Regions from separate parts of the Anaeromicrobium sediminis genome, predicted to be linked through region 4. Evidence: riboswitches for the same ligand, from Rfam matches in the RefSeq annotation. Region 4 holds a riboswitch; each other region holds the start of a gene.
The links. Region 4 has a riboswitch for thiamine pyrophosphate ahead of thiS (sulfur carrier protein ThiS). Riboswitches for the same ligand answer to the same signal wherever they lie in the genome.
Positions count from the first base shown of each region.

Region 1: linked by a shared signal. The riboswitch ahead of thiD (bifunctional hydroxymethylpyrimidine kinase/phosphomethylpyrimidine kinase) and the one ahead of thiS (sulfur carrier protein ThiS) in region 4 are both predicted to bind thiamine pyrophosphate.
Region 2: linked by a shared signal. The riboswitch ahead of thiC (phosphomethylpyrimidine synthase ThiC) and the one ahead of thiS (sulfur carrier protein ThiS) in region 4 are both predicted to bind thiamine pyrophosphate.
Region 3: linked by a shared signal. The riboswitch ahead of thiT (energy-coupled thiamine transporter ThiT) and the one ahead of thiS (sulfur carrier protein ThiS) in region 4 are both predicted to bind thiamine pyrophosphate.

Region 1 is NZ_NIBG01000032.1:10,691-19,023, reverse strand. Features, by position in the region: gene iadA (beta-aspartyl-peptidase) at 1-642, shown strand, start outside; gene CCE28_RS20510 (DUF1292 domain-containing protein) at 755-1,096, shown strand; gene CCE28_RS20505 (class I SAM-dependent methyltransferase) at 1,121-1,768, shown strand; gene CCE28_RS20500 (hypothetical protein) at 1,811-2,152, opposite strand; gene CCE28_RS20495 (hypothetical protein) at 2,302-2,901, shown strand; gene uvsE (UV DNA damage repair endonuclease UvsE) at 3,038-3,991, shown strand; partial or broken gene CCE28_RS20485 (Csac_0668 family 2Fe-2S cluster-binding (seleno)protein) at 4,116-4,505, shown strand; gene thiE (thiamine phosphate synthase) at 4,597-5,217, opposite strand; gene thiM (hydroxyethylthiazole kinase) at 5,210-6,019, opposite strand; gene thiD (bifunctional hydroxymethylpyrimidine kinase/phosphomethylpyrimidine kinase) at 6,022-6,819, opposite strand; TPP riboswitch at 6,886-6,994, opposite strand; gene CCE28_RS20465 (M3 family oligoendopeptidase) at 7,120-8,333, shown strand, end outside.
Region 2 is NZ_NIBG01000018.1:31,894-40,226, reverse strand. Features, by position in the region: gene CCE28_RS16450 (ComEC/Rec2 family competence protein) at 7-1,086, shown strand; gene CCE28_RS16445 (thioredoxin family protein) at 1,113-1,301, opposite strand; gene CCE28_RS16440 (thioredoxin family protein) at 1,370-1,600, opposite strand; gene CCE28_RS16435 (permease) at 1,617-2,540, opposite strand; gene CCE28_RS16430 (ArsR/SmtB family transcription factor) at 2,566-2,886, opposite strand; gene purF (amidophosphoribosyltransferase) at 3,041-4,345, opposite strand; gene thiC (phosphomethylpyrimidine synthase ThiC) at 4,348-5,661, opposite strand; TPP riboswitch at 5,882-5,991, opposite strand; gene CCE28_RS16415 (DUF6765 family protein) at 6,105-7,163, opposite strand; gene CCE28_RS16410 (GerAB/ArcD/ProY family transporter) at 7,285-8,333, opposite strand, start outside.
Region 3 is NZ_NIBG01000025.1:49,886-58,218, reverse strand. Features, by position in the region: gene CCE28_RS18835 (NUDIX hydrolase) at 1-33, opposite strand, end outside; gene CCE28_RS18830 (B3/B4 domain-containing protein) at 387-1,049, opposite strand; gene CCE28_RS18825 (YcdB/YcdC domain-containing protein) at 1,151-3,340, opposite strand; gene thiT (energy-coupled thiamine transporter ThiT) at 3,632-4,153, opposite strand; TPP riboswitch at 4,234-4,336, opposite strand; lysine riboswitch at 4,472-4,650, shown strand; gene CCE28_RS18815 (Na+/H+ antiporter NhaC family protein) at 4,787-6,508, shown strand; gene CCE28_RS18810 (MerR family transcriptional regulator) at 6,715-7,524, opposite strand; gene CCE28_RS18805 (carbon starvation CstA family protein) at 7,662-8,333, opposite strand, start outside.
Region 4 is NZ_NIBG01000007.1:109,553-117,885, forward strand. Features, by position in the region: gene thiH (2-iminoacetate synthase ThiH) at 1-119, opposite strand, end outside; gene CCE28_RS09870 (thiazole synthase) at 119-895, opposite strand; gene thiF (sulfur carrier protein ThiS adenylyltransferase ThiF) at 908-1,723, opposite strand; gene thiS (sulfur carrier protein ThiS) at 1,716-1,907, opposite strand; TPP riboswitch at 2,060-2,169, opposite strand; TPP riboswitch at 2,210-2,308, opposite strand; gene CCE28_RS09885 (response regulator transcription factor) at 2,615-4,072, opposite strand; gene CCE28_RS09890 (sensor histidine kinase) at 4,076-5,458, opposite strand; gene CCE28_RS09895 (sugar ABC transporter substrate-binding protein) at 5,448-6,386, opposite strand; gene CCE28_RS09900 (sugar ABC transporter permease) at 6,631-7,776, opposite strand; gene CCE28_RS09905 (xylose ABC transporter ATP-binding protein) at 7,757-8,333, opposite strand, start outside.

The sequences.
Region 1 (8,333 bases), on a different contig from region 4:
CAATTAAAGCAGGTAGCTTCAGAAGCTCGTGTGGCAGGAATGCTTTCTGATAAGGCAGGTATAGTAATCGTTCATATGGGAAATGGTAAAAAGGGATTAAAACCTATTAAAGATATAATAAATGATTCAGATCTACCAATAGGAACTATAAGGCCTACCCATGTGAATAGAAAAGTGGAATTATTACATGAATCCTTTGAATTTGCCAAAGAGGGTGGTTATATAGACTTAACTTGCGGAATATATGAAGATTTAAGACCAGGAAAAGTTATAAAGATGGCTATAGAAGAGAATGTTCCTATGGATAATATAACCATAAGCTCAGATGGATATGGTAGTTGGTCTAAATACGATTCTAAGGGAAATATGACACAAATAGGTGTATCCCAAGTAGATACTTTATATGAAGAATTTAAGTATATGGTGAAAAGTAATTCCTTTGAAATGGAAGAGGCCCTTAGATTTTTCACAAGTAACGTGGCAAAGGGATTAAAACTATATCCAAAGAAGGGATCCATAGAAGAAGGTTCCTGTGGAGATGTTTTAATAGTAGATGAAAATTTAGATATAGACACGGTAATAGCTCGAGGTAAGATTATGATATTAAATAAGGATATAATTGTGAGGGGCACCTACGAATAAATGTAAAGAGGCTACTATGTATAAAAATAGTAGTCTCTTTTGATTTTAATTTTGTGGATTTTAGGGTATAATTAGAATGAAATTAATTATCAACACTAGGAGGAATGATTTTATGGAAAAACATAATTGTGGTTGTAACAATGGTGAGCATGAGCATAAGCATGAGCATAAGCATGAAGATGGAGGTTGCTGCGGTGGAGGTTGTGGACATCATTCCCATGAAGAAGCTGCAAAGATGTACTTAACTTTAGATGATGGAGAAGAGTTAGAATGTGAAGTTATAGGTGTATTTGAAGTAGAAAATAAAGAGTATATAGCTTTACTTCCTGTGGGAGAAGAAGATGCATTTATATATACTTTTGAAGAAACAGAAGAAGGTCCAGTTTTAGATCAGATAGAAAGTGACGAAGAATTTGAAATAGTTGCTAAAGCTTTTAAAGAATTATTTCAATAGATATACCATTATACGAGGTGTAAGATGAGCAATATAAAGTGTAAGATTTGTGAAAGTCATACTACCTTAATATTAGATACTCAATTTAATCATGAGTATTTTAAATGTGGAGAGTGTGACTTCATATTCCAAAGTAATGTTCATCATGTTTCCTATGAAGAAGAGAGAAATGTATATGATAAGCATAATAATTCTTTGGAAGATGAAAAATATGTGGCTAGATTTGAAAACTTTCTAGATAAGGCAACTGGTGAATTTGTACATAAGGGAGATTCTCTAGATTATGGTTCAGGACCAGAGCCTGTATTATCTGTATTATTAGAAAGAAGAGGATTCAACTCATACATATATGATAGACATTATGCAAAGGATGTGGATTATAAGTCAAGAAAATATGATTTAATAACTTCCACAGAAGTTTTTGAACACTTTCATGAGCCTATCTGTGATATTAAGAATATAGTAGATCTTTTGAAGGAAAAGGGTGTACTGGCTGTAATGACCATGTTTCCTCCTAAAGATATAGAAGTCTTTAAAGATTGGTGGTATAGAAGGGACCCTACACATATATCCTTTTACTCACTAAAAACCTTTGAAAAGATAGCTGAAATTTTTAATTTGGAAATACTATATAGTGATGACAAATCAATAATATCATTTAGGAAAAAATAAATAAAAAGACGGTTATTAACTATTTAATAACCGTCTTTCTATTTATTGACAACAGGGACCTCTGCCTAGGCCTCTACCTGTTCCTTTACCTCTACCAAAGCCTAGTCTCATACCTTTTCCAGTTCCTCTATTTTGTCCTGGATATTCACAAGTTTCCAATCTTTCTTTAATGAATTTCTTATATTCTGCAGCCTTCTCTTCAGTTAAAGTACCTTCTTTAACCATTTCGTCAATTCTTTCCATCTTCTTTTCTAGTATTTCTTCTTTACTTAGACCAGAATTGCTAAAGTAACCTTTACTTGGTGTTGTATCATCTGCAAAGGCAACTATAGATACGGAAAGTACTAATATGATAGTTAGTACTAAAGAAATTAATTTTTTCATGTTATCTCTCCTTTCTTTTAACTATAGTGTATCCTTTTAATGTGACAGTTTTGTGGCAATAAAAGGGCAATTAAATATTTTTAAATCTTGTCTCATATTTTTAGCATATTAGGAGAAAAAAACTATACAATTAAATTAGGAGGGGTATTATGAATAAGAAAAAAGTATTGAAAATTGTACTCTTAATCATATGTGTAGCATTGATTTTATTTGGTATAAGATATATGACAAAGTCAAAACATGAAAACATTATAGGAAAATCAGAATTATTTGAAGGTAAATATAAAAAGTTAGAACCTCACTTGGAAATTATAAGCGGCTGTGTAAAAGTTGATTATGAGGGGGAAGGTAAAAAATTAAAAAGTATTTATGAAATTTGGGAGAATGGAAAGGTTAAAAATACGGGAAATTTAATGGAAGTTGATTTTAAAGAAGAGATTAAGGGTGAATTTTCCATATCCTTAAAGGAAGTTTATGATGATGATAATGACTCAGAGTTTAAAATGATAACAGTTTTTTCACAGGAGGAAGGAAATACCACATCCATACAATTCATAGACAAATTTGAGTCCGGCCTTTATTATGAGATGAAAAAAATAGAAAAGGATAAAGAAATAGAATTAGGAGAAAAAATTCCAGTTTGGTTATTATATGCTTATGAAGGAGAAAATTTCGAAAGCAGTGAATCTATGGACGAGGATGCAAAGAAGTCTAAATGGGCATTAGAAGTAAAACTTATTATGGAGTAACTATAAAAATCCATGTTTTATATTATATAAAACATGGATTTTTTTTAACATAAAATTTTAATAATGAAAGAATACTAAAAGTGTATTAAGTATAAAGGGTAGACCAATTATTATTATTAAAAAAAGGAATGATTTTATGAAAATCCGATTTGGTTATGTGGCTATTGCTCTTAAACTAGGGAAAATCACCACATCTAGCAACCTTACATTTGCTAGATATAAAACCCTATCAACAGAAAAAAAATTAATGGAGTTAAAACGAGTAACTAGATCAAATGTGGAAGCATTAGAGAAAATATTAAAGTATAATGGTAAAAATAATATACACTTTTATAGGATAACATCCAAACTAATACCCTTGGCAACTCATCCAGAAGTAGAGTGGGACTTTGAAAGGTATTTTTGTAGAGACTTAAAAATTATAGGAAATATAGTAAAAAAATATAACATGAGGGTAGATACCCATCCCGATCAATTTAATGTACTAAATAGTATTAAAGAGGATGTGATAGAAAAAACCATAAAGAATTTAATGCATCATAATAAACACTTTGAATGTATGGAATATCCTCAAGGGAAAATGGTTATACATATAGGGTCCAGCCAAGGGGGAAAAAAGCAGGCAACTAAAAGGTTAATTGAAAACTTTCATAAACTGCCCGATATTTTAAAGGGTAGATTAATATTTGAAAACGATGATAAAACCTTTACTGCAAAGGAAGTACTTGACATTTGTGATGAAATTAAGGCACCTATGGTATTAGATATACATCATCATCTTTGTAATAATAAAGGTGAAAAAATAAAAGATATTATAAAACCCATATTTGATACATGGGAGGGTGAATATTTTCCTCCTAAAATCCACATATCTAGCCCTAAAGAGGGGGGGAACGATAGGAAACATGCAGATTACATTAGAATAGAAGATTTCATTGGTTTTATAGAAAAATGCCAGCATTTAAATAGGGATTTTGATGTGATGATAGAAGCTAAAAAGAAAGATTTAGCCATGTTTAATTTAATTGAAAAAATAAAAGAAAATAAACCAGAATGGAAATGGATTGATGAAACTACATTGGAAATTTAAAGATGTGACTAGGTCCCATTTTTATTTTTTTATATGGTATCATATGGTTGAGGTGAGAACTATGAAGAAAAACTGTTGAGGACCTGTTAATAGTGTTGGGGAAACACTAAAAAAAGAGTCTTGTCCTAAATGCGGTAATAAGGGAGAGCTAATTAAACCTATAACTGTAAGGCACTTAGTGAAAGATAATAGGCACATTTCAGAGAAAGAGTATTTTTTATGTAAAGACAGTAAATGTGACGTAGTATATTATTCAGGTAATGTTGTAATAGAAAAGGATAAAATTAAAGTTCCAGTGGCTTTTAAGGAAGATGCCAATCCAAAATATATATGTTATTGTAGCGAGATTACAGAAGAAAAAGTAATAAGGGTAGTTAGGGAACATGGAGCTAGAACTATAGTTGAAGTAAATAAAATAGCTGGTACTATGGGTAAATGTAATTGTGAAATTGAAAATCCATCTGGAAAATGTTGCGGAAGTGAAATATTAAAGATAATAGAGAAGGAAGATTAATGCTATTAGAAGTTTGTATATATAGATTCTTATGATTTCATAGAAACTAAAAAAGTTGATAGCAGTTATAGAGACTACTATCAACTAAATATTAAAATAATTTCTTTAAAGTTGAGGATGCTTCTTTAGGGCAATTGGCTTTTAAAATACATGAGGATATGGCTATTCCATGTATTTTTTTATTTGAAATTTCACATGCATTGTCTAAATTAATTCCACCTATGGCATAGATTGGAATATTAATATGGGATTGAATATGATACAAAGTATTTAAATCTACATGTTGGGCATCATTTTTTGTGGTAGTAGGAAATATGGCTCCTACTCCTATGTAATGGGCTCCCTTTTCTTCAGCTTCCTTTGCATCTTCAATGTTATTGGCAGAAATACCTATGATTTTATCTTTACCAAGAATTTTTTTTGCAATGTCTATAGATAAATCACTTTGTCCTAGGTGAATGCCGTGGGCATCAACAGCTAAAGCAATATCTATCCTATCATTTACTATGAAAAGAGCACCGTGTTTTTCACATAGTTCTTTCATCTCCATAGCCCTTTCATAAAATTCCCTTGAACTTGCAGACTTTTCTCTGATTTGAACTATGGTGCATCCTCCTTCTATGGCCTTTTCAACCCTTTGTAAAAGTTCCTGAAAGGAAAAATTAAACATGTCCGTTACTAAATATAGTTTTTTATCATCTAGATTATACATATTCCACATTCATCTCCTTAGAAATTGTATCATATTCCATATTGTATACGGCGTCTATTAAATATGTTTTAAAGGACTTAGAACCAGAATCATTAGAGAGGCGTCTAGCTGCAATTTCTCCGCTAATACACATGGTTAAAATGGCAAGGGAAGCACTAGTTAAAGGGGATAGACCAACCCCTACAAAAGATCCTATTAAAGAAGCACTCATACATCCTGTTCCTGTAATGGACCCAAGAAGGGGAGTACCATTTTTTAATACTAAGGTAGTTTCACCATCAGATACTATATCTTCTTGTCCTGTAATGACAATTACACAATTTAGTTTTTTAGCTAATTCTCTTGCAATATTGTGGGAATTAGAATCCATATCTATAGAATCTACACCACGAGATTTTGTACTAAGACCTGCTATGGTCTTTATTTCAGATAGGTTTCCCTTTATGATAGCAAAATCTATTTCTTCTATTAATTTTTTTGTAGTTTCGTATCTAAAGGTAGTAGCTCCTGCTCCTACTGGATCTAAAATTACAGGAGTTCCACATTCATTGGCTTTTTTTCCTGCTTTTATCATGGATTTTACAGTTCTTTCATTTAAAGTTCCTATATTTATTACTAAAGAACTACTCATACTAACCATTTCTTCTACCTCTTCTATGGCATCTGCCATAACGGGAGATGCTCCTATAGCCAAGGTCATATCAGCACAAATATGGGCCGTCACATAGTTAGTTATGTGATGAACTAATGGTGAATTACTTTTTAGTAGTGAAAATGCCTTTTCAAATTCATTATTAAGCATGATTACTCCTCCTTTTTATTATATAGATTGTAGAAGTGATTAGTAGGACCTACTCCCTTTCCAATTGATATTCCATGGGCAATGGCAGTAGAAATATAATCTTTAGAGTATTTAACTGCATCTACCAAATCAAATCCCTTAGCTAAATGGGCAGCTATGGCTGAAGATAAAGTACAACCCGTACCATGGGTATGAATACAATCTATACGTTTTTCTTCAAATATATGATAGTTTTCTCCGTCATAGAGAACGTCTATGGCATCACCTTCTAAGTGACCACCCTTTACTAAAACATTTTCAGGTCCTAGCTTATGAAGATCCTTTGCAGCTTTTTTCATGTCTTCTACAGTTTTAATCTCATAACCTAATATATCCTGTGCTTCAAGTAAATTTGGTGTGATTATGTAGGCAATAGGGAAAAGTTCCTTTACTAAAGCGTCCTTTGATTCTTTTTTTAATAAATCAAAGCCACTTTTAGATATCATAACTGGATCAACTACTAATTTAGGTAAAGAAAATTTTTTAAGGGATTTAGATATGGCTTCTATAATATCTATAGTAGATACCATACCTATCTTTATAGCATCTATTTTTATGTCATCAAATAATACTTCAATTTGTTTAGACACTATTTCAGGATCAATGTTTTGAGTTGCAAAAACTCCCTGGGTATTTTGAGCTGTTATGGCTGTAATAACACTCATACCGTAAGTTTCAAGGGCACTAAAAGCCTTTAAATCTGCCTGAATTCCAGCTCCACCACAGGAATCAGACCCGGCAATGGTTAAACAATGTTTCAATATAATCACTCTCCTTAAAAATAAAAAAACATGTACCAACAATAGGTACATGCTCAATAGATTCTATGCATATTAAAGGTGCTTTCCTACGCTGGTATTATCCAGATCAGGTCAAGGGTTAAAGAATTATCATTCTTACTCTCAGACAGTAACACTGACTCCCCTAGCCAAATATTTACTTTAGGTTAATCTTACTATAAGAATAAAAAATGGTCAATACGAAATAAATGAGGATTAAATTGACATATTAGGTAAATATTAATATTATTGAAATATGCTTTAAGAGGAGATGATAAATAGGTGAAATTTGCAGATATGAAATATAAAAGACCTAATATGGAAGAACTTAAAAATACATTTAATAAATTATTGTTAAGCTTTGAGGAAGCTCATGACTTTGAAACTGAGAATAAATTATTGTTGGAAATTAATAATTTAAGAGTTGAATTTGAATCCATGGAACAAATTGTATATATTAGGCATACCATAAACACAAAGGAAGAATTCTATGAAAAGGAACAGGAATTCTTTGATGAGAATAAACCTGAGTATGACGATTTAGTTTCAAAATTTTATAAGACTTTAATGAAATCGAATAACATTGAAGAATTAAAGGATAAATGGGGAGAACAGTTATTCACCATAGCCAGTCTGACCATAGATACCTTTAGTGAAGACATAATAGATGACTTAAAAGAAGAAAATAAACTTATGAGTGAATACACTAAAGTATTGGCCGCAGCTTCCATTAATTTCAATGGTGAAGTATGTAATTTATCTCAAATGAGACCTTATCAAATGAATGAGGATAGAAATACAAGAAAAGAAGCCAATGAAGCCAAATATGAGTTTTTTGAAGAAAATGAAGAAAAATTAGACACTATCTATGATAATTTAGTTAGGGTAAGAACTAACATAGCTAAAAAATTAGGCTATGAAAATTTTACTCACTTAGGATATAAAAGAATGTTAAGATCCGATTATACTCCTGAGATGGTGGCCACATTTAGGGAGGAAGTATTAAAATATATAGTGCCCTTTTGTACTGAATTAAGAGAAATGCAAAGAAAAGAATTAGGTGTAAATAAATTAAAGTACTATGATGAATTAATCACCTTTAAAGATGGTAATGCAAATTTAGCCGGAGACCCAGAGTATATACTTAAAATGGGAGAGAGAATGTATAATGAATTATCTCCTGAAACGAAAATATTTTTTAAAGATATGGTAGAAAAAAATTGTATGGATTTACTTAGCAAAAAAGGAAAATCACCTGGAGGATATTGTACTTACATAGGCAGTTTTAATATGCCTTATATATTCTCAAACTTTAATGGAACTATAGATGATGTGGATGTATTAACTCATGAAGCTGGTCATGCTTTTCAAGTTTATGAGAGTAGAGAATATGATTTAGTAGAATATAAGTTTCCAACCCTAGATGCATGTGAAATCCATTCCATGAGCATGGAATTTTTAACTTGGCCTTGGATGAATCTGTTTTTTGGAGAAGA
Region 2 (8,333 bases), on a different contig from region 4:
AATTATATGGATATTTTATTTTCTTTTGTAGCTTTTTTCTTTCTAGCGCTCTTTGTCCTAGGCTTAGTAGAACCAAAATATGTAATTTGGACTAAAAACAAAAGACGCATTAATGTTATTAAGTATTATGGTTCTTTATTTTTAATATTTTTTCTAACATCCACATATCTTTTCCCTTTAGGCGAAGAAGTTCAAAGGATTCCTGTAAAGAATTTTAATGTTTCTTCCCTTTTATCATCTTTAAAGGATAAAATAAAAAAAGATACTCCAGCCCTATCAGAGGAAGTTAATGTATCTCAAGATTATAGTGGAAAACTAAGAGTTCATTTTATAGATGTGGGGCAAGCTGATTCCATATTAATTGAAAATAATGGAGAATCTATGCTCATTGATGCTGGTAATAATTCTGATTCTAAATTATTATTAGATTATCTTAGAAAAAATAATATTAAAAAACTAAATTATGTAGTAGGAACTCACCCCCACGAAGATCATATAGGTTCTTTAGATACGGTAATAAATAACTTTCAAATTGGAAAAGTATTGTTACCAGATATAATTCATACTACAAAGACCTATAGGGACGTAATAACGGCAATAAAAACAAAAAATATTAAAGCAACAAAACCTAAGGTTGGAGATACTTTTAACATTGGTGATGCCACTTGTGTTGTACTGGCTCCAAAGGATAAAAAATATGATAATCTCAATGATTATTCCATAGTAATTAAAGTCCTATTTGGAAACACTTCCTATCTATTTACGGGAGATTCTGAAAAGGACTCTGAGGAAGATTTGGTAAGAAGTAGAATTAGTTTGAAATCTAATGTATTAAAGGTAGGTCATCATGGAAGTAGATCTTCCACTAGTGAGGCCTTCTTAGGTGAGGTATCTCCTAAATATGCTGTCATATCCTGTGGAAGGAAAAATGATTACAAGCATCCCCATAAGGAAACTATAGAAAGGCTTAGACTAAGGGGAATACCTGTATATAGAACAGACGAATCTGGTACAATAATTAGTACATCTAATGGTAATGAGATTACTTTTAATGTAACACCAGGTTCATATAATTATCCAAAATAAAAGGCCCTTTAAGGGGCCCTTTTACTTTACGCTAGCTCTTCTTTTAATATGTTCATAACCTCATCTACTTCTGGTAGTCTGCCTTCCACCATTACTTTACCATTTACCTTTAAGGCAGGTACTTCTGTTACACCTTCTTCAACCATTTGAGCTAAATCTCCAACCATTTCAAATTCTTCATTTAAGTTTAGCTTTGTTAAAGCCTCATCCACGATGATAGCAAGTTTTGATGGTCCTCAACACACTTGCTCATATAATCTAATTTCCATAAATAACAATCCCCTTACTTTAATATTTTTTCTATTTCGTTTTTGCTAGGAACTCTTCCAGATACTACTACCTTTTCATCTACCACTAATGCAGGTGGTTTCATCACACCATAAGATAATATATCCTTTAAATTCGTTACTTTTTCTACCTGTGCATCTAGATTTAGTTTTTCCACTACTTCACAAGTATAATCATATAAAGTATTACAATTTTTACAGCCAGTTCCCAATATTTTTATTTTCATAAATTCTCCTCCTTTACTATAAAATAATGTTAAACAAGTATCCTACTAATATTATACTAGTACCTGTTATTGCCACAAATATGGCAATTAATTTAGGTTTTATTACTTGCTTTAACAAAATCATCTCTGGTAAAGATAGGGCTACTACAGACATCATAAAGGCTAAAGCTGTTCCAACACCTACCCCTTTATTAATTAGTGCTTCTACTATAGGAATAGTCCCTACTGCATTAGAGTAAAGGGGAATTCCTAAAACAACTGCCACAAATACGGCTATAGGATTATTAGGCCCCGCATATTTAACCATAAAACCTTCTGGTGCATATCCGTGGATAGCAGCTCCAATTCCTATTCCTATTATAATATATAACCATACTCTCTTTACAATATCCCTTACTGCTATAAGTGAAAATTTTATTCTTCCATTAAAATCTAATCTCTCACTTTCTGCTTCTCCCATATGCATTTCATATACATAACTTTCTACCAAATGGGTTAAGTTCATCTTCTCTATTACTATTCCTGCCACAACACCTATAATCATCCCTGCCAATGTATATATTATTGCTATTTTAGCACCAAAGGTTATAAATAAAAAACCTATTGCTATTTCATTTACTATAGGTGACGTTATTAAAAATGTAAAAGTAACTCCCAGTGGAATACCCGATTCCACAAAACCTATAAATATAGGCACAGTAGAGCAAGATCAGAATGGTGATAATACACCTAAAATAGAAGCTAGAACATGAGCTCCTACTCCACCAATTTTACCTAAAAGATTCTTAACCTTGTCTGGTGGAAAATAACTTCTCACATAGGATATGGTAAAGATCATAAAACTTAAAAGTATTATAATCTTTAATGTATCGTATATGAAAAACTGTGCACTTGAACCTAAATGGGATTCTAAATTTAATTTAAATAAATCCCTAACCATGAAGTCAGCAAATTGTTTTAACACCCTAATCCCCCCTTAAGTTTTCTTGCGCTTCTTTTAGTTCCGTTGCCAATATATTCTTTACTAGATTTAATATTTCTATTGTTTCCTTATATTTAACTTTGTACATAACTTTTAATCCGTCTTTTCTACTCTCTAAAATCCCCTTATCCTTTAGTATTTTCAAATGTTGTGATACATTAGATTGCTCTAATTCTAGATCCTCATATATGTGGCACACACAAAGTTCATCTTCTCCCTTTAATCTCTCTATTATCTTAACCCTAGTGGGATGAGCTAATGCCTTCATAAAGGAAGCAGATAAATCATAATATAAATTATTCATTCATATCCTCCTTTTAACTATATTAGAATATTCTAATATAGTTATATCATCTTTATAATAAACTTTCAACTACTTTTTTCCACTTTTAAATTTAATTTATGTGGAATATTTTGATCCATAAAATAAAAAGAGATGATATAATTACCATCTCCCTTTATACTTTATTAGTAAAACATAGCGTACAAATATTTTTCCCTAATACCCTTATTAAATTATCTATACTTATATATTTTAATGTATCCGCACCTATTTCATCTCTTATTTCTTCTAGATTTTTAAAGTGACCTATTATATTTTCATTCTTCATATTTATTCCCAGGTCACATTTCCCCCTTATAATAGGAGAAGCTATCCTATAATGTATCCTATTAGCACCTACTTTTTTTAACTTACCTATTAATTCCTTACTTGTAGTTCCACTTACTAAGGAATCATCTATTACAACTATATCTTTTCCTCTTACTTTATCCTTTAATATAAAAAACTTATCATTTACTTTGTTTTTCCTATTCTTTGGAGCTATAAAGGTTCTTCCTACATATTTATTTCTGAGGATTCCTGGTTCATATTTAATATTAGATTGGTCAGCATAACCTATGGATGGTAAAGTTCCTGTGTCTGGCACTCCCATGACCATATGAGCCTTACTAAAGTCTTCTTTTCCTAAAATTTTTCCTAATTTACTTCTTATTTGCCCTACACAAATTCCGTCTATCTTAGAGTCTTCCCTAGCAAAGTATATATATTCAAAGGCACATGTATTGCATACTTCATTTCCTTTTCTTATTACGGAAACTCCATTTTTATCTATTTTTATTGCTTCTCCTGCCATTAAGTCTCTTATAAATGAGCCTCCCATAGCCTCTATGGCGCAACTTTCTGATGCTACTATGTACCCGTTCTGGATCTTTCCTATACATATGGGGCGAATTCCTAAAGGGTCCCTCATGGCTATTAATTCATTATCTTTTATAATAACTACTGCATATGCACCCTTTATATTATTGTAAATCCCCCTTATACCATCTTTTTCAAATACTTTTAATATTACTTCTGAATCCGTATCCGTACTAAATTTTCTTCCCTTTTTTTCAAGAATTTTTTTAATATCCTCTCCATTTGTTAGGGTTCCATTATGAGCTAAACTAATATTATTACTAAGGAGGGGTTGACTATTTTTAATAGTACTCTCCCCCCATGTGGAATATCTTACATGGCCTATCAATAGATTAGTATCAATCTGAAGTCCTTCAAATAAGTTATCTACTAATCCCATCTTCCTAATATTTTCAATTTCATTATCATTTCTATAGGATATACCACAACTTTCTTGACCCCTATGTTGTAGGGCCAATAGGCCTGAGTATACTTTTGTTTCCATATTTTCTTTTTTATTAAAAAATACTCCCAATATTCCACATTCTTCTTTGAATTTATCATTAAACTCATCTATTTTCATGATTAATCATCATCTCTTAATATGTTTATATCTTTCCCAGCCATTACTTTGTTCATGTTTCTCATTGAACACATTTTTCCACACATGGTACAGCTATCTTCATCATGTGGCATAGATTCTTCCCTATATCTTCTTGCTTTTTCTGGATCCATACTCAATTTAAACATTTTTTCCCAGTCTAAATTTTGTCTAGCTTCACTCATTGCAAAATCCCAATTCCTTGCTCCCGGTATATTTTTAGCAATATCTCCTGCATGGGCTGCTATTTTAGATGCTATAATTCCTTCCTTCATATCCTCTAAGTTTGGTAATCTAAGATGTTCTGCAGGAGTTACATAGCATAAGAAGTCTGCTCCTGAGCTAGCTGCAATAGCACCTCCTATGGCACTTGTTATGTGGTCATATCCTGGTGCCACATCTGTAACTATAGGACCTAATACATAAAATGGAGCTCCATGACATAATCTTTTCTCAAGTAGCATATTTGCCTCTATTTCATTTATTGCCATATGACCTGGACCCTCTATCATAACTTGTACATCCTTCTCCCAAGCCCTCTTAGTAAGTTCTCCTAATGTTATTAATTCTTTAATTTGGCTTGCATCAGTAGAGTCATTTATACTTCCTGGTCTTAATGCATCACCTAAACTTAAGGTAACATCGTATTCTCTACATATATCTAAAAGTTCGTCATAGTATTCATAAAAAGGATTTTCCATGTTATTTAATTCCATCCATGCATATGTTAATGATCCACCCCTAGATACTATATGATTTAATCTTTTATTTCTTTTGAATGTATTTACAGTTTCTTTATTTAACCCAGCATGGATAGTAACAAAGTCCACACCATCCTTTGCATGCTTTCTTACCACATCTAAAAACTCTTCTGCCTTTATATCCTTCAGTTCCTTATCATAAAAACCAACTGCATCATAAATTGGTACAGTTCCTATCATAGCTGGAGAAATTTCTACTATTTTTTTTCTAAATTCCTCTGTTTTTCCAAATGAACTTAAATCCATTATGGCTTCTGCTTTCATATCTATGGCCATTTTTACCTTTTCAATTTCTTTTTCTATGCTAGGACAATCCTTCGATATTCCTAAATTTACATTTATTTTAGTTCTAAGTCCACTACCAATTCCTTCTGGACTAATACTTTCATGATTCTTATTAGCTGGTATTACTACTAATCCTTTTGCCACTAAGTCTCTTAATTTGTGTATATCCATATTTTCCTTTTCCGATACTATTTCCATTTCCTTTGTTATTACACCAGCTTTAGCCGCTTCCATTTGAGTATTATATTTCATAATTCTCCCCCTTATGATTTATTAAATAATTAAAGTTTTAAAGGGTAGGGTTATGGCTGACTCTCATAAAGCTATCTGATTTTAAAATTATGGAATAACTATACACATAGAACTAAATATAGACATATTTATTTATAAAATTAGTAGGTTAAACTGTATTTTTATATAAAAAAATAGACTCGTAACGAGTCTATTTTATATGAATGGTACACAATTATCCCATACTAAATATAAACATCCCTACGTTGGCATTATCCAAAATCAGGTTATGAGGGTCAGAAATAACATTTCTCTCTCAGGCTATCCTTATAGCCTCCCCTTGTCTTAATATTATTTTTTACAATTTAAGTATACTTTTTTTATCTTACCTTGTAAAGGTCTATAGATTATAAAATTATTTAACTTTTTATATAGACCCCATTGTCTCATATGCCAATATTCTTTTACCAGTCTTTTAGATCTAAATAAGAAAAGTTCTTCTTGCTTAATATATTAAAGGCCACCTTTTGGTGTGACTTGACTGCTTCTTGAAATTTATACCAATGACTTTTTTTATAAGTCTTAGGATTTTTCCAGGTATATATATCTGTTAGGGGATCATATCTATTTAACCCTACACTAACTCCATTTACAGATATTACACTCCTATCCCTTATTCCTAAAATTTCTTCATTTACTACCTCATCAAACCATGTGTCCTTTTTATAATCCTCTAATGCCACTCCTCCATACTCTTTTTTCATAGCCAATTCTTTATATCTTTTTATGCGATTTTCTTTTTCGTCATTTCCTTGGTCCATTTTCCCTATGGCATTACTTAAATCCTCTAATAATTTTTTAGATTCCCAATGTACATGTTCTGCAGTTCCATTTGGATTTAAGAACAAATAAAGTTTCCTAAATATTTCCCTTGCTGCTTGCAAAGATCGTTCCTTATTATTTACTTTAATATATTTTCCCACTAATCTACTGTCTTTCCAAATCAGGGCTGGCCAATCAGGATAAAAATAGGCAGAAGCATGACCTATAAATGGTATAACCTTTTCTACTCCTCCATCCACAGAATTAAATGTATCATAAAGTCCAATAAAGTTTTGATGTGCCCAAGTATCTGCAAAGGAATGGGTAGCTATTCCAATCCTATATAGATTTTTGCTATAAATTGCCGCATCAAATATGTTATTAGCATTCGTACTATTTGGTGTAGTATTTAACATATGTAATTTCCCATCTTTCCTTCTTGCAGATACAGCCAGGGGATCTCCAGGGATAAAATGAAATAATGGGTATATTCTAAATAATTTCTTCTTAGGTTTGATTATATTCATAGTCTGACTAATATGATTTGTATATTCTTCTACAGTTCCTTTATTTATGGTAAAAATCATATTATTATTATCCACATATTGAGAAGCTATACTTATTATTTTAGCTGATTCTGGTCTAAATCCCGCTCGGGTAGCTATTAGATAGGTCATATAATAATGAAACTCTGTATTCATAAAAAACCCCCACTCACATAATTTATACATTATATGAATAGGGGTAGTACATAATGCCTTAACTTTTTTCTTTACTATAGATTACAAGTAAAATAAGTACCTATTATAACTGCTATATAATTCAATTTCTTACGTTTGTCTTTTTATTTTTATTAATATATATTCCTACAAGTATTATTAAGGGTAAAAATACTTCAAATACTAAACCATAATAGGGATATATTTTAGTACTCCAACCTATAATGGCCATAACTGAAGGATAAACAATATAGGAAACACCCAATATTAATAGGCCTATGGGTGTCACTATATGATTATATCTTTTCATATTTAACACAGTACTTATTCCCTTAGCTGCAAAATATATGCAAGTAGCCACTTTCACAAATGTGGCTAGACTCGTTGCTAAGATGGTGACAATTTCCATCCTTTCTAAAAACTCTCCTAAGTTAGCTTGGCTAGCCACCACGTATACGGGAAAATATGTATTTGCATATATGTTATGACCAATTACTAATAGTTCAGCAACTGTAACTCCAACTAAAGTCATTCCACCTATCAATATACCTTTAGCATAACTTTTATACGCATTTTTCTTATCTTTAATTTCTTCTATTAAAACTATACACAACAAGGTTTCTGCAAAGGGAAAAGTAAAGGTACTTAATGTTGCCTTCATAAGATTTGAAATGCCACAATGTAATATGGGCATTATATTTAAATAATCCATCCTAGGTATTAATATTAATATGGTAAATATGGGTATAGGTGATGTGAAAAATACTACTATTACTGCAGATTTACCTATTGCACCAGGACCTTCTTTTACTGCTACTATAGCAAGGAGTATTATTCCTATCATAAAAATAAATAATGGTGTATTATTTAATGTGGTTGATGTGGGAAATTCTCCAAAATCTCTCACAGTTAATCCACATAAATGTATGCTGTACCATATATATAATATATTTATTATACTTCCAATAAATTTACCAAAAACTGTTTCTATTATTTTAAAAAAACTTTTATTATTATATTTACCTATTATATGAGAATATACTTTTACTATTCCTACACATAGTACCATTCCCATAAATATGGCTATCCATATATCTTCCTTGGCTTGAGCCCCCAAGGGAAGTATAAACCCTGATGACAATATGAACAATA
Region 3 (8,333 bases), on a different contig from region 4:
TTCACCTAGTTCATGATAATTCACTTCTAACATTTCATCCCACCGCCTATAATTTTAAAACTATTGTATTTTTATTATCATTTTAAAATCTAGTTTTCTTTAAAAAACATATAATTCCTCCTATAAGTGAATTTAATTTACAGATTTTTTTATTTTCTAGAGCGCACTAAATATGACCATAAAAAATCCTGCCGTAATATATACTATGCCAATTTTACATGGCTGTTTTAGTTTTATTGGATAATTTTAAACTCTTTTCCTTATAGTATCTAGTAATTTGCATCCATAGATATTAAATATAATCTTATCCATATGCCCAATTCCCCCTTATTAACAAAATAGTTGATTAAACAAATTAATGTGAAATCAACTATCTCATATCTTATCTATTCTACTATGTACGTTTCTATATTTTCTCCATCTGCGTATTTTTCAAATAGTTCCTTAGCCTTTTCATTCCACTGCTTTAATCCTTCTGTTCCTCCAAAGGCAAGTATGGTCATTAGCATCTTAGTAGTATCTTTAGTTATTTTGGTTCTCTCACTATCACTAGTAGGACTTCCAAATGCTCCTAGGTCATCACTCACCACAGGCATAAACTCTATATTAAGAACACCCCTACCAATGCCCTCATAAGGTTCATCCTTCTTACCAACTCTCATAACCACGTCACCCTCTATCTTATCCATGTTAAAGCATCCTATAGGATAGTATGACGTTATAGATAGTAAGTTGTTTATATCTACCAAATTATTAACCTTATATAATCCCTTATCTTTAACTACTCTTCTTATTAGGGCCTCTGATGCTATTCTGTATCTAGTAGGATCTTTCTTGCATTTTCTGTATCCATCTCGAGCATCTTTATTATTTGGAAGAGTTGCTATGTCTTTTACTTCTAACTTATTCTTTAGTTCTTCACAAGCTTTATCTATTTCTTCCCAAAGTTTATCATTGTGTTCTGTTACTTTTACATCTCCATGTATTACACCTAATGCCATGGTTGGAATATTATTTTTAATTTCATCTGATATGGTTATGTTTATCATTAGTATCACCTCAATATATATTTTAACCTAACAACCAGAATTTTCAATAATCATATACATGATCATATTAATAAATAAAGGTGGACATCCACCTTTATTTATTAATATTCTTTAAAATTTTCCAAGGACTTATATATGATTATAGCCATATCTAAGTAAGTAATATTCTTCTGTGGATTAAATTCTTCACCTTCAATCAATCCAAGACCTTTACAAAGAGCCACATATCCCTTATCTTCTTCACTTATCTTATTAGCATCTTTAAATGGCAGTACATAAATGTCCTGTGCCTTAGCTAATTTTTCATAACCTAGGGCTTTTACCATAAGCTTAGCCATATCCATATTGTTAACTTTCTTTTCTTTATTAAATTCTACAGCTTCATTATCTAATATTTTAAAATATACAGCGCCCTTTAAGATACTGTAGTTCTCATCTTCTTTAGATATGTTAGTAAACTTTAAGTCTTCATATCTATTAGCTCTATAGGCTCTATATCCTTTAGCCTTAGTTAACATTTTCACTGCATCTATTAAAGTTATTTCATTATTTAAACTGACTTTATCTATATCAATAACTTCTTTAGCTGCCAATACCTTTAATTCTTGTATATATGGATGATTTTTATCCACATTAGGTTTTTCATCTAATTTAACTTCTTTACCCGAATAATCTACAAACGTACCAGTGTTAGCATCTATGTTTAATCCATATCTATTAATTTTATTTTCTAATACATAAACTAAGTTTAGCTTATTATGTTTTTTATCCATATCCTTAGAGTATATTAATTTGCACTCTAAATTCTTAAGCCATAATTCTTTTCCTTTTTCTTCTGAAATTTTCCCAACATGATTTGGAAACTCCATATTATCAGTCCATCTCATATGGATATCTTCTATTGTTCCGTCCTGTGCACTTATATTTATATTTATGGAATCACCATCAAATCCTATGCCATTTTCTTTTCGAGAGAAATGAAAATAATAATCTCTTTCTATTTCATCATCATCTAATCTTTTATAATGGTTTTGATTAGTATCTATATCCCTTATTTTATCTGGATAAAATCTTTCTATAGCTTCTATAGCCTTATCATATGCTTCATTCCAAGTTAACTTTAGTTCAAATTCTTCTGATCCACGTCTGTAATTATAAATATTAACGCTTAATATTTCTCCCGTATCTGCGTTTATAGTTATTCCTCCATCTGTATCATACTTTTCTGCACCTTTTTTTCTAAACTCCACTTCCCAACAATTCTTTCCAGCATTTCTATATCTATTAACGTTCTCCATATATTCTATGGAATCTATTTCTATCTCTTTTTCATACAGGTCTTTTAAAAGGGTTTTGATTATTTCTTCAGCCCTTTCTTTGTCTACTTTCTCTTTTTTAATATTTAAAGCTTTTTTGTATATTTCTTGTTTTCTATCAAAGGATATATCTTTACTCTCTAAGTTTTTATCTATATTGTATTCTTTAAATTCTTTTGTTTTAGCATCTAATTCATTCTTTCCCTTATAACTTGCTCTATATACTAATTTGATATTTTTAGTTTTTCTAGTTTCCTCATCCCTAATTCCTAAATAATATTTCTCCATAGCAACTTCATCTTCTAGCAATTTTCTAGCTTCTTCTTTATCTATTATATTCTCTACTTTTGGTGCATCTATATTGTAGTCCCAGTTTATTCTATATTCTATCAATTCCCCATTTGTTCCATCTATCCCTAGATTTATGCCATTAGAAGGAAATTCCACACCATTTATTTGTCTTACATATTCAAATCTATAATTAGAAATGTCATATCTATTCATTATTCTATTTTCTTCATTTCTTAATTTAACACTTCCAACTTTTCCTGGTTGAATTTTTTTAAGAAACTCTTGAGCTTTTTTCTTAGCTTCTTCTTCTGATATGGATGGTACACTTATCTTTTCATCATAATCATAAGAATCCTTGGTACAATCCAATAAAATTCCCGTATTAGCATCTATTTCAACACGAAAATTAACTCCACCATTTTCTTTACGATTTCTCCATCTTATTCTCCATACTTTACTGTCTTTCTGTCTCCAACTCTTTTCTAACTCTATTCTCGTTTCAAATTTTTTCTCATCAATCTCTGTGGCAAAATAATTCTTTAGAAACTCCTTTCCTATGTCCGTCGCCTTATCCTTTGATATTTTCACATTGGTTTCACTTGTGTCTTCATTAGCAAAGGCTGGCATACTAATTGAAAATACCATCACAAGAACTAAAAAAAGACTCATAATCTTTCTTTGCAAATTTAACATCCCCTTTTCCTTTTATTTCCTATTACATTGTAATATATTTCCACAAATAATGTAATAGTACTCTAATAATAAAAAGTTTTTTATATAAAAAAGGCATGCGACCTATGCTTCGCTAGGAACCCCTATGGTTTCCTTCGACGATTGCTACCGCAATCTGAGCACCCTCCTTCAAAGAGGCAGGGGAACTCTTCACCTACAACCCCTTCTTTTTTTATTGATTTATAGTTTTCATGATAATTAACTTTCCTAGACAATAAAAAGGCCCTCAAAAGAGGGCCTATTTTAATATTTCATATTTTTAAGTGGTTTATGTAAAAGTCCGTATATGAATATTGAAATTATTATTTCAGGTATCAAATAGGAACCATTATATATAATTGAATAGGTAAGGGGACTTACTCCCTCTGGTGCATAAGAGGACCATACTACAACCCCAGAAACTACATGGGCTGCAAATCTCATAAATATACCTATAAACACTCCTAGCATTTCCTTTGGTAGACTTCCCTTAAAGAAACCAGCCAGTCCTAAAAATCCAAAAGCAACACTATAATCAAACAAAATTGATACTATGTGAAAAGACCATTTAGGACCTAATATGAATTGTATTGTACCATATACAATTCCAACGAAAACTCCCGGTCCACCTCCCCATCTTAGGGCATATACTAAGATAGGAACCATACTACCAGCTGTTATAGAACCGCCATTGGGAAGTTGATATATTTTAACAAGACTAAGTACATATGCCAAAGCTATAACTATACCACCTTCAATTAATTTCTTTGTTGAAGAATTTTTCATTTATAACCCCTCCTAAAAAAATACATAATTGCCTAGTAAACAAAATAAACCATGTACTTGGAAAGCACATGGTTTTTTATTAAAAAATCACTACACTTCCCTTCGCTAGTTCTAACTAGATCAGGTTCAAAGGGTTACAGAATCAAGTCTGCTCTCAGCCTTTAGGCACCCCCAGTGAATACATAACTATTCAATTTCACGACCATAATATCATACCTATAAATTTTTGTCAAAAATGACCTTTCATATTTTTACTATTGACACATTTTCTAAAAGATACTATTATATTAAGCATACATTTAAATAATCCGTTTGCAGTTCAATAATAGAGGTGCGATATTTATTAGTATTATAACTGAGTTAAGCAACTTTGACGTTATGAGAAAGGAAATTTCGCCGAAATGTATGACTGATAGCTTTAAGGTCATATGTTGGGACTATACAGAATATGTATGGGACTGTCACAAAGTTTTTCTTTGTGGAGGGCTATTGTTGGAATTAGAAATATCATACGTTTTTTTGACGTGTTTCTAACTCCTTAAGCCTTAGCTTAAGGAGTTTTTTTATTTTACACCCCAATAGCAATATAAGTTTGAATTAGTAAACGGATAGACAAAATAGGGGGAAGAAAAAATGAAAAGAAGAGTCTTTATACTTACTTTATTATTTATTTTATTAATGACTACTGTCTCTTTAGCTGTGGACCCAGAAGTGGCCCAAGCTAATGCAGACAAATATGGTTTATTAACATTATTACCACCATTAGTTGCCATCGCATTGGCTTTTGTGACTAAAAACGTGGTACTGTCCTTATTCATAGGAGTGTTCTCCGGGACTTTCTTAATAGCACTTAACACAAATAATTTCTTTGGTGCTATTATCCACGGTTTTTTAAATATTGTTAACCACATATTAGGTTCCCTTGCTGATAGCTGGAATGCAGGTATTATCCTTCAGTGTTTAGCAATCGGAGGCCTTATAGGTGTTATATCTAAAATGGGTGGAGCAAGGGCCGTAGCTGAAGCTCTAGCCAAAAGAGCTAAGACTCCTGTAAGTGCCCAATTAGTAACTTGGCTTTTAGGTTTAGTTGTATTCTTTGATGATTATGCAAATGCCTTAATCGTAGGTCCTATTATGAGACCAGTAACAGACAAATTAAAGATATCTAGAGAGAGATTGGCCTTCATAATCGATGCTACAGCTGCTCCAATTGCAGGTATTGCCCTTATCTCCACTTGGGTAGGTTATGAAATAGGACTTATAAAAGACGCCTATGAATCCATTGGACAAAGTGTAAATGCCTATGGTGTATTTATGGAAACTATACCTTATAGATTTTATAACATTCTTATATTAGTATTTATAGTTGCCACATCCATAATGTTAAAAGAGTTTGGACCAATGCACAAGGCGGAAGTTAGAGCTAGAACTACAGGAAAATTATTACCAGATGGAGCTACTGCCATGTCCTGTGATGAAGGTGATGATTTAGAACCAAAGGAAGGAATCACATTAAGTGTATGGAATGCTATAATTCCTATAAGTACATTAATAGTCGCAGCATTTGTTGGTTTTTACTTTAATGGATATGGGTATTTAGATGAAACTGTTAAAGCAGCAGTAGATGGATCTCCATTGTCAGTAATGGCCATTAGAGAAACCTTTGGTGCATCTGATGCAAGTATAGTTTTATTCCAAGCAGCATTAATCGCCAGTGTAATTGCCATAATCATGGCTGTAGGAAAGAAAATTCTTACCGTATCTGAAGCAATTGATACTTGGGTTCAAGGCACAAAGTCATTAGTTATTACAGCAGTAATATTATTATTAGCTTGGTCCTTATCAGGAACTATTAAGGAATTAGGTACTGCTAAATTTTTAGTTTCAATTTTATCAGATAAGATTCCAGCATTCTTATTACCGTCAATAATATTTGTATTAGGATCTATCATATCCTTTGCTACAGGAACTTCATATGGTACTATGGGTATCCTAATGCCATTAGCTATACCTCTAGCTTATGCCATATCTCCAGAAACTAGTTATGTAGTAATGAGTGCAGGAGCAGTTTTAACAGGCGCAATCTTTGGAGACCACTGTTCTCCCATATCAGATACGACCATATTATCTTCCATGGGTTCTGCATGTGACCACTTAGAACACGTTAAGACTCAGCTATATTATGCTTTAAGCGTAGGCCTAATATCCGTATTATTTGGATATATTCCTGTAGGACTTGGAATTCCAGTTTGGATAGTACTACCAGTAGCTATCATATTAATATTTGTAGTAGTTAAGTTCTTTGGAAAAAGTGTACCAGATGCAGTAGAGAATATTGAAAATAAAGTAGCATAAATTTAAGGACCATGAATTTCATGGTCCTTTTAGGCTGTTGACAAACCCGAATTTCTTCGTTGTTGCTGAAACCAAGAACCCTTACGTATGTCTATATACGCTGCGGTCTCTTGGTTTCAGCACGCCTCGAACTTAAATTTTGTCAAAAGTCTATAATCTTGTAGACTTTGTCTACAATCTGTAAGGACCATGAATTTCATGGTCCTTTATTTTACGGGAATTTGTATTTCTGTTATATAATTTCGTTCATCTTTAGCCACAAGTAGGTCAATTAAAGATATTTCTACAACTTTACCTGTAACTTCATATCCCTTATTCTTAATATAATCTAACATTTTTTTAAATGTTTTATGGGTATCCTTGTACTTACCCCTATGATACGAACACACATATTTGCCCTTAGGTAATTTTTTAATATCGCTCACATCATCATCCTGTGTGAATAAAAATAAGCCTGAGAAAGACTCGTATTTACCCTTTAGAACATCTTCATATTCCAGAGTAACTCCTACTTCATCCTTCACTTCAAGGTAATGTTCATTGGCCATTTCATATATGTCCTTTATGGCCATACCAAATTCAGTAAAATCCTGACCATTAATTAGAGGTTTATATATTATATTTCTTTCACCTATATATTTTTCATGAACTTTAAAATCGTCTATTAAAAGGGCCTTATCTATTATGTTCAATTTATTGATTATTTTTTTCCTTGCGTAATTTAATTCTTCTATCTTTTCATCTACTAATTTTAAGTGAGACTTTAATTGTTCTTTGCTATTTTTCACATGACCTTCATTTAAATAATTTTTTATATCCTTTAATGACATTCCTAATAATTTCAAATAACTTATAGTTTCTAATGTTTCTAATTGTGCCTCAGTATAATATCTGTAACCAGTTTTTTCATCTGTATGTTCAGGTTTTAATAGGTCTATTCTGTCATAATACCTTAGGGTCTGAATAGATATTCTATGTATCTTTGCCACTTGTCCAATTGAAAACATATCATTCATTTTTCATAACTCCCCATTAAAATTTATTTAGTAACCTATTTACCTATATTCTATACTAACTTTCAAATATTATCTATTAACTTTTAAAAAATTCGAAAAATTAAAAGGGTGTGAAATTTTTCCACACCCTTTTAATTTTATACTATGTGCTCTTTATCATTACTTGTAAACACCTTATATGCATCCTTAGTTAATATTAACGCAAATAGTAACAGCAGTGCTGGTAATGCCACTAATATATAATTTTCACTGGCAAGATTTTGCTTTATGAGTAATATTAAAGCAAATACAGTTACGGCTAGCATGAATATCATAGGAATTATGAACATCTTATAATTCTTTCCACTTTTCTTTAACCATACGGCAACGGCTATTAGGGCTAGTACTGCTAGTAATTGATTTGCTGATCCAAATATTGGCCAAATCTTAGTCCAACTACCACTACCTAACCATCCTCCTAAAACAACCGTAATACCTGTAGCCACATATCTATTGGCTAATATATTTTCACTTTCCCCTTCCTTTTGATCAATCATCTCTTGAAATATGAATCTTCCAAGTCTTGTTCCCGTATCTAAACTAGTAAGGGCAAAGGCTGATATAGCTAATGCTACAAAAGATTTACCCGTAGCATAAGGAATTCCAAACTTAGACATAAATACTCCTATACCATCGGAAAATACATTTATAGGACCTCCAGCACCTAATAACTCTGCAAACTTATCCTTAGTCACATAAGCTGCTGTTATGATTGCTATAACTGCAAGGACACATTCTATAAGCATACTTCCATATCCAACAATCTTAGC
Region 4 (8,333 bases):
TCATAAACATTGATTTTGTCCTTATTTAGAATACTATGTATATGTTCCTCAGTAAGATTATTAAAAAATTCTTCATAATTAAATTCCTTAAATTTTGAATATTCATCATAAAAAGCCATTATAATTCCCCTTTATGTAAAAATCCTGTAAGAGGTGAAGAGGCATGAGCATGTTCCTTTATAGGAGCCATTTTTGAAAGATATGCAGTTCTTCCAGCCTTTACTGCCAATGAAAAAGCCTTTCCCATTTGAACAGGGTCCTTTGAGGTGGCTATAGCTGTATTTACTAAAACTGCAGCTGCTCCCATTTCCATAGCCTCAGCTGCCTGAGAAGGCTTTCCAATTCCCGCATCCACAATTATTGGTAAATCAATTTCATCGATTAATATCTGTACAAGTTCTTTTGTTCTAATACCCTTATTTGTCCCTATAGGAGCCCCTAAAGGCATAACTGCTGCTGCACCTGCATCAACTAATCTTCTTGCTGTCATTAAATCTGGATTCATGTAAGGAAGTACAATAAACCCTTCTTTAGCTAAGATTTCTGTAGCCTTTATAGTCTCTTGATTATCTGGAAGTAAATATTTATTATCTGATATAACCTCTATTTTTACCCAATTACCACAACCCATGGCCCTTGCTAGCCTTGCGATTCTAACAGCTTCCTCTGCATTTCTTGCCCCGGATGTATTTGGTAATAAGATAGTATCCTTTGGAATGTAATCAAGAAGATTTTCCTCCTTAGATCCAATATCAACTCGTCTCACTGCCATGGTTACCACTTGTGTTTCACAGTTTTCTATTACTTGAGGAATAATATGTTTACTTGGAAACTTTCCTGTTCCTATAAGTAATCTACTCTTTAGTTTATTTCCCCTAATATCTAATAAATCCATATTTGTCAACTCCTAAGTCTCATATTCGTCTAAAATTATTCTCAGTACAGTATTGGCCTGATGGCTTGCTGCAATAGATACCCGTGGTGCCATAAGACCACATCCTGGTTTTGCCTCTGAAATATCATCACCAATCAAATAAAATTTATCTCTTATCTTTTTTGTCTTTATAGTATTATTTGAAAAATGTCCAGCCATGCCAGATGCAGCCACAATATATTTACTAGTTAGCTTTGATAATGCAATATTTACTAATTCTGCCTTACAAATGGGATTATCGAAGGCCTCCACTATTATATCCACATCTTTAAAAGACTCTTCCATATTGGTCTTATCCAAATAAATATCTCTGATTTCAACTTCTACAAAGGGATTAATTTCACTTATTATTTCTTTTAATGCCCTAGTCTTTTTCATCCCTATGTGCTTTAAAAAATAATGCTGTCTATTTAAATTACTTGGTTCAACCAAATCATAATCTACTAAAACTAATTTTCCTATTCCAATTCTAGCTAGAGCTACGGCCACATTTGATCCTAGGCCTCCTAGACCTGCAATTCCTATACATGCCTTTTCTACCCTTTCGTGCACCCTTGGTGTATGTCTTGAAACAAGTAGTGATTCAAGTTCCTCCCTATCTGGAACTGCTCCTTTAGTTATAAACACAACCCTATCATTTTCTTTTAAAGGTACATCTTCCTTAATAATAAATCCATTTAAAACTACTACATCTGCTTCCTTTTTAATTAAATCCCTAAGAGAAAAGCTAGTAATTCCCTCATTTACACTCATTTCCTTTTCATTTACATATATTTTCAAATCAACCACCTCCCACAAAGCTTACTATCTCCACTTTGTCAGCCTTATTAAGTATATGTTCTTCATACATTTCTTTAGGTACTATTTGAAAATTCACTTCTACAACTACTTTTTCTTCTTTTAAATCTAAACCCTTTAATAATTGTGTAATTGTAACCTTTCCAAAGTCCATCTCTTTGCCATTTATGATCATATTCTTCCCCCTTTTATTTAACATTTTAAATGCTAAAATTTTATATAAACTAAAAAAAGCCTATAGGATAAAATCCTTCATAGGCTTGTATAAAATCCATATACTAAAACTATAATTCTTCATGAATTAAGAGTCTCTATAGTTATGTATATATTAATACAGTATACTAGTCCCTACGTTGGCATTATCCAAATCAGGTTATAAGGGTCAGAGATAACATCCCTTTCTCAGCCCATCCCTATGAGCTCCCCAAATCATATTAAATTAAAAAAAGCTTGCACCTAGGCAAGCTTATAATGAACCTTATTCATTCCTTGCTTCCCTACGACAATATTAATTGTATCAGGTTTTAAGAGTTAGAATTTCTTCTTCTCAGCCCTAAGGCACCCCTAGCAAACTTATTTAACTACTACCAGTATAATCCAACATCTTAAGTTTGTAAAGTTTAAAAATAATGTTTTATATTTGCATATACCAACTATATCCAAATTCAATAAAGCCTGGCTACTTACAAGGGAATATGAATGAAAAATTTTTATAAGGTGGAACATCAGAACATCCTATGTTGTAAACAATTGTGAACCTTCTATCGTGAATATAATATTCGCACTCTATAGTCTGATAGTGACTTACCTTATAAACGTTTTTGTTTATATGACTGCCGTAAGTTCACACTCCCTGAGCATCCGTCTAATCTTCATCATACTCTAATTCTTACTTACATATTTACTAGGTGAAATTCCTGTGATTTTTTTAAACATCCTACTAAAATAGTTAGGGTCACTATATCCTACCCTTCTATATACATCCTTTACTTGTATTCCTTCCTTTAGCATCTTCTTTGCCTTCTCAATTCTTATATGGGTTAAAAACTCTATAAAGTTTTGTCCCGTTTCTTGCTTAAATAATTTACTTAAATAAAAGGTGCTAATGGCAAATTTATATGATAGATCTTCTAACTTTATTTTTGAATCATAGTTCTTTACAATGTAATCCTTTACATTTTCTATTAGATCATTACTTCTACACAATTTCACATAAGTATCTAAATCTACTAATATGGCATTTTTAATAGAGGATTTACTTCTCTTATTTTTAATCATCTCTTTACTATTTTTAAAATAAATCTCATTTTTTTCCATGAAAGCTCCATATTGAAGAAAGCTTACTATTTCATTTATTTCTTCATAAAAATTTAAATCACGGGAATTAGTTTTTTTCATTATATATCCTAGCATTTTTTCAAATTCATTATAATAATTCAAATCAAAGTTTAAAACTTCCTTACATATTCTTAAACGATTTTCATCATTAAAGTCCATGTTAGTATTTATAGTGTTTAGCTTTCCTATAATCTTAATTACATTTTTTTTGATGTCCTCAAAGTAATTATTTTTCTCATACCAATAGATTAATTCCTCATTAATATTATTTTTCAATTCCCTTTCTATTTTTTCTAAACTTTTTTTTATCCAATACTCATCTGCTTCTTCTTCCTCAATTAATATATATATATTGTCATTGTAAGTAGACATTATGGAGTTTACCTTTGACTTGAAGCTCTTTTTTATTTTAGATTCCACAAACTCCCTATTTTTCTCATCAGTTCTAATTCCTATTAAATGGGCCGTATCTATATTAATCTTAAATATATTTTCATTAGTGCATATTTCCTTTATTTTCTCACTGCCACCTTCTAATATAAATGATATTAATTTTTCCTCCACTATACTTTTAATATTTATTATTTCCTCCTGCAGCCTTACCTTTTTGTTAGCTTCTTTTCTTTCCGATTTAATATTTTTTATAATATTTTCTAATACTTCTATTATCTTTTTTCTTCTAACAGGCTTTAGTAAATACTCATAGGCATCTAATGATATACTTTCCTTTGCATATTGAAAATCATCATAGGCTGATAATATGACTATTTTGGTTTTCCTATTCATCTTTCTAATTTCTTTTAGGGCGCTAATACCATCTATTCCTGGCATTTTAATGTCCAAAAAAGCTATATCTGGAGAATTTCCTTGGAAATACTCTATAACTTCTCGTCCATTCTTTGCTTCCTTGACTATGGTTATATCCTCAAAATTTTTCTCTATTATTTTTTTTATACCTTCAATTTCTATTGGTTCATCATCTGCAATTAGCATTTTATACATATATTATTCCACCTTTGGTATTATAATTTTTACTAATGCGCCCTCTTTAGTATTATAAAAAAACAACAAACTTTTATTTTTAAAATAAATTCCTAATCTTTCCCTTACATTTTTCACACCTATTCCAGCATTCTCTTTAGAATACATATATGGATAAAAACCCTTTCCATTATCCCTTATTTCTATTTTTATATAATTTTTTATACTATTGATCCTTACTTCTATTTCTCCCCCCTGTTCTTTTCCTTCTAGTCCATGTTTAAAAGCATTTTCAACTATGGGCTGTAACGATAATAGGGGTATTTTATAGTTTAATAAATCATCATCAATATTCTCTATATATTTTATCCTATCTCCAAATCTAGTCTTTTGTATATATATGTATTGTCTTAAGCTATATACTTCTTCTTCTAAGGTAACTGTAGAATTCACATTTCTAAGGGTATACCTTAGAATGTCTGATAGGGATTCTATTAAATCACAAGTATTATCTGATCCTTCAATTAAAGCAGTTTTAGCAATAACATTTAAAGTGTTAAATAAAAAATGAGGATTTATTTGGGATTGTAAAGCTAAAAATTGTGCTTCCTTTTCCAATCGAGTTTTATTTTCTACCTCACTTAATAAATATTTAATTTCCTTTACCATAATGTTAAAGGAATTAAACAGTATTCCTATTTCATCCTGAGAATCTATTTTAAGATTGTCTACTTCAAAATTCCCTTTAGAAACTTCCTCTGCCTGATTAGTTAAAGCATTTACATTCTGTATTAACTTCCTAGAAAAAAAGAAAATGAACATTATGCTTATGGATATACTAATTATGAAAATTACTATGATAGCCCTAGTAAATTTCAAATTATGCTCTTTTATTATCTTATATTTTCTAAAATTTTCCTCATATATTTTATTATTTATCTCATCTACAGACTCCATTATATAATTATATACCTTAGTACTATTATTATAATTTATTATATATCTTTCATCTGCCGTTCCTAGGGCTACCCTAAAGGTCTCTTCACTATAGGCCCTGTAACTTCCTATAAGCTTTCTTAAGTCAACCATTAGATTATACTCTTCTTTAGTCATATTCCTTCTACTTAACTTATTTAATTCTCCATAGGACGTATCAATAGAAGAATATATATCATCTATATAATTAGTAGACCTTGTAAGTAGTAGATTGTCTAGAGAATTCTTACTTTCCTTTATTGAGTTTTTCACATTAGATAGAGTATCTAACTTTTCCACAAACTCATTGTATTGACTCGATATTCTGTTTATAGTATATAAACTATATCCACCTATCCATATTAATATGATCAATATTAATATATAACTAACTATAAGTTTTTCTTTTATAGATATAAAATTATTCTTCATACACATCGTCCTTATCAAAGTAAATTAAATCACTAAAGATAGCATTTTCCACAAATTCTCCCGTCTTAACTTTCATTAAAATATCTAATGTTTCCATACCAATATTTTCTGGATTTTTAATATAGACGCCTTCAATGACACCTTTTTTCACAAATCTTTGTATTCCTGTTAAGTCTCCCATTCCTATTATCTTAATTTTTCCAACTTTATTTAATCTAACTAATACTTGTCCTGCTATATAGGTAGAGTACTCATCATTACATATGATTCCCTTTATATGTTTATTCTCTAATACCATTTCTTCTATAATCTTGTAAGTATTTATTTTCTTAGCATCCATATAAGCTACCTTTGTTATATTAATTAGTGGAAATTTCTTTTTCTCATCATAAATACCTATTAATCTTAAATTGTTCTCCTCATTATTCATTATGACTCCCACTTCTCCACTTTTATCTATGGTGTTAAAGAGCTTATCTGCCATTTTTACTCCTGCATAATAGTTGTTAATGCCCACGTAGGAGTTTCTCGTACTATTTAGCACATCATTTTCAACGGCAATAAATGGAATATCCATACTTGTACTCCTATCTATTATTCTAGAGTATTCACTGTCATTTAAAGTAAAGGCTATTATTCCATCACAACCAGATTCTATGGCCCTATCTATTTTACTTATGTGATTCTTTTTATCATAATACTTATCACTCAAAATGCTTATACTCACATTACGTTTTTCAGCTTCCTCTAATATGCCCTTTTCTATTTCTTCCCAGTATTCATTTTTTTCCTTTGGAACAAATATAAAATGATAATCCTCGTCCCTTAATTTGACATTATGAGAGGTATCTTCTTCCATTCTATTGGCATTTAAAGATATGGTTATTAAAGTTATAGTAATAATAAGAAGTAATATATATTTTTTCAAAAGATATCCCTCCTGAATTTAATATGGAGACAGTTAGATCTTTAAGGGGTATTTGCTTAGCTTTTATCTAACTACCTCCGTCTTGTTAGCAATCTATTTTCTATTATAACTTATTTTTTCATTTTATTATAAACATCATGTATTCAAAAAATCCCCTACTTATATAATAGCAGAGGACCTTTTGAATATATGAAGTCATAGAGTTGGCAAGGATTAAAGTTTATTATCCTTTGCCAACAACTATTTACTTACCCTTTTTCTTATTGTATATGTCTATAAATACTGCTATAACTAATATAAGTCCCTTAACTATAAGTTGCCAATAAGCCTCTGTATTTAATATGGACATTCCATTGTCTATAGATGCCATAACCAATGCACCTAATACAGCTCCAATAATAGTTCCTTCTCCACCAAGTAGTGATGTTCCACCAATAACACAAGATGCAACTGCATCCAGTTCAAATCCATTTCCTGCATCTGTAGTTGCAGTTCCTAGTCTTGCTGTTAATAGGATTCCAGCTATTGATGCCATTACTCCTGATATAATAAATATTTGCATTGTTCTTGCCTTTATATCAATACCAGATAATCTGGCAGCTTCCTTATTACCACCTATGGCAAATACTTGTCTACCAAATCTAGTTTTAGTTGCAACAAAAGTTAAAATAAGTGCAATTCCTAATACGATGGCTATAGGCATTGGTATTCCCTTATATGAATTCATAGTATATATAAATGTCATTATTATTCCTATATAAATACCTAAGTATAATAATTCTAAAGCCATGGATTTTACTTCAAATCCAAATTTAATCCTACTTTGTCTCTTTTTAATTGTCATGTAGCTAAGACCGAGTATTGCTATAGCTCCTATTATCCATCCCACAGTAGGAGGCACATAAGCCGTTCCTAAGAACCTAAATGCAGGTTCACTAGTAGGAACAGACGCTCCCTTTGAAAGTCCCATGATAGCTCCCCTATAAGCAAGCATACCACCTAGTGATGCAATGAATGCTGGTACTCCAGCATTTACCCAAGATCCTGTAAAGATTCCACATACAGCACCTAATAGTATAGTAAGTATTATTGCCATAAATGGGTTCATACCAAACTTGTACATGAGTAGGGCACATACTCCACCAGATAAACCAACTAATGAACCTAGGGATAAATCTATATGAAGATTAACTAATATCATAAACATTCCCATTGCTAATACTGCCGTTACAGACATTTGTTTAAATAGGTTTGATAAGTTTCTTGCCGTTAGGAAAGTACCTGTATCATCTAGATTATAAAATAGAAACCATATACCGATTAAAGCTATTATCATAGTATATTTTCTAATATTTAACTGTCGTTTTTTCTTAAGCTTTACTTGTTCCATTGTTGCCTCTCCTTCCTGTAGCAAAATACATTATTTCTTCTTGTGAAGCTCCCCTTGGCAATTCGCCCTTTATACTTCCTTCATGCATTACAAGTATTCTATCTGACATACCTATTATTTCTGGGAGTTCTGACGAGATCATAACAACTGCAACGCCTTTTTTTGCAAGTTTATTCATTAAGTTGTATATTTCATATTTAGCACCTACGTCAATACCCCTTGTAGGTTCATCTAATATTAATATTTTAGGGTCTGTCATTAGCCATTTTCCTATTACAACCTTTTGTTGATTTCCTCCTGATAGATTTTTTACTAATTGTTCTATACTAGGAGTTTTTATAAGTAAATCATCCACATATTTATTAGAATGGAATATTTCCTTATTTTCATCTAATACTCCACCTGATAATACCTTTTTAAGGGATGCTAGGGTAGTATTTACCATGACACTTTGGCCAAGAACTAATCCATTTCCCTTTCTGTCTTCCGTAACTAAGGCTAAACCATTTTTAATGGCATCCTTAGGAGAGTTTATATTAACTTCTTTTCCATCAATA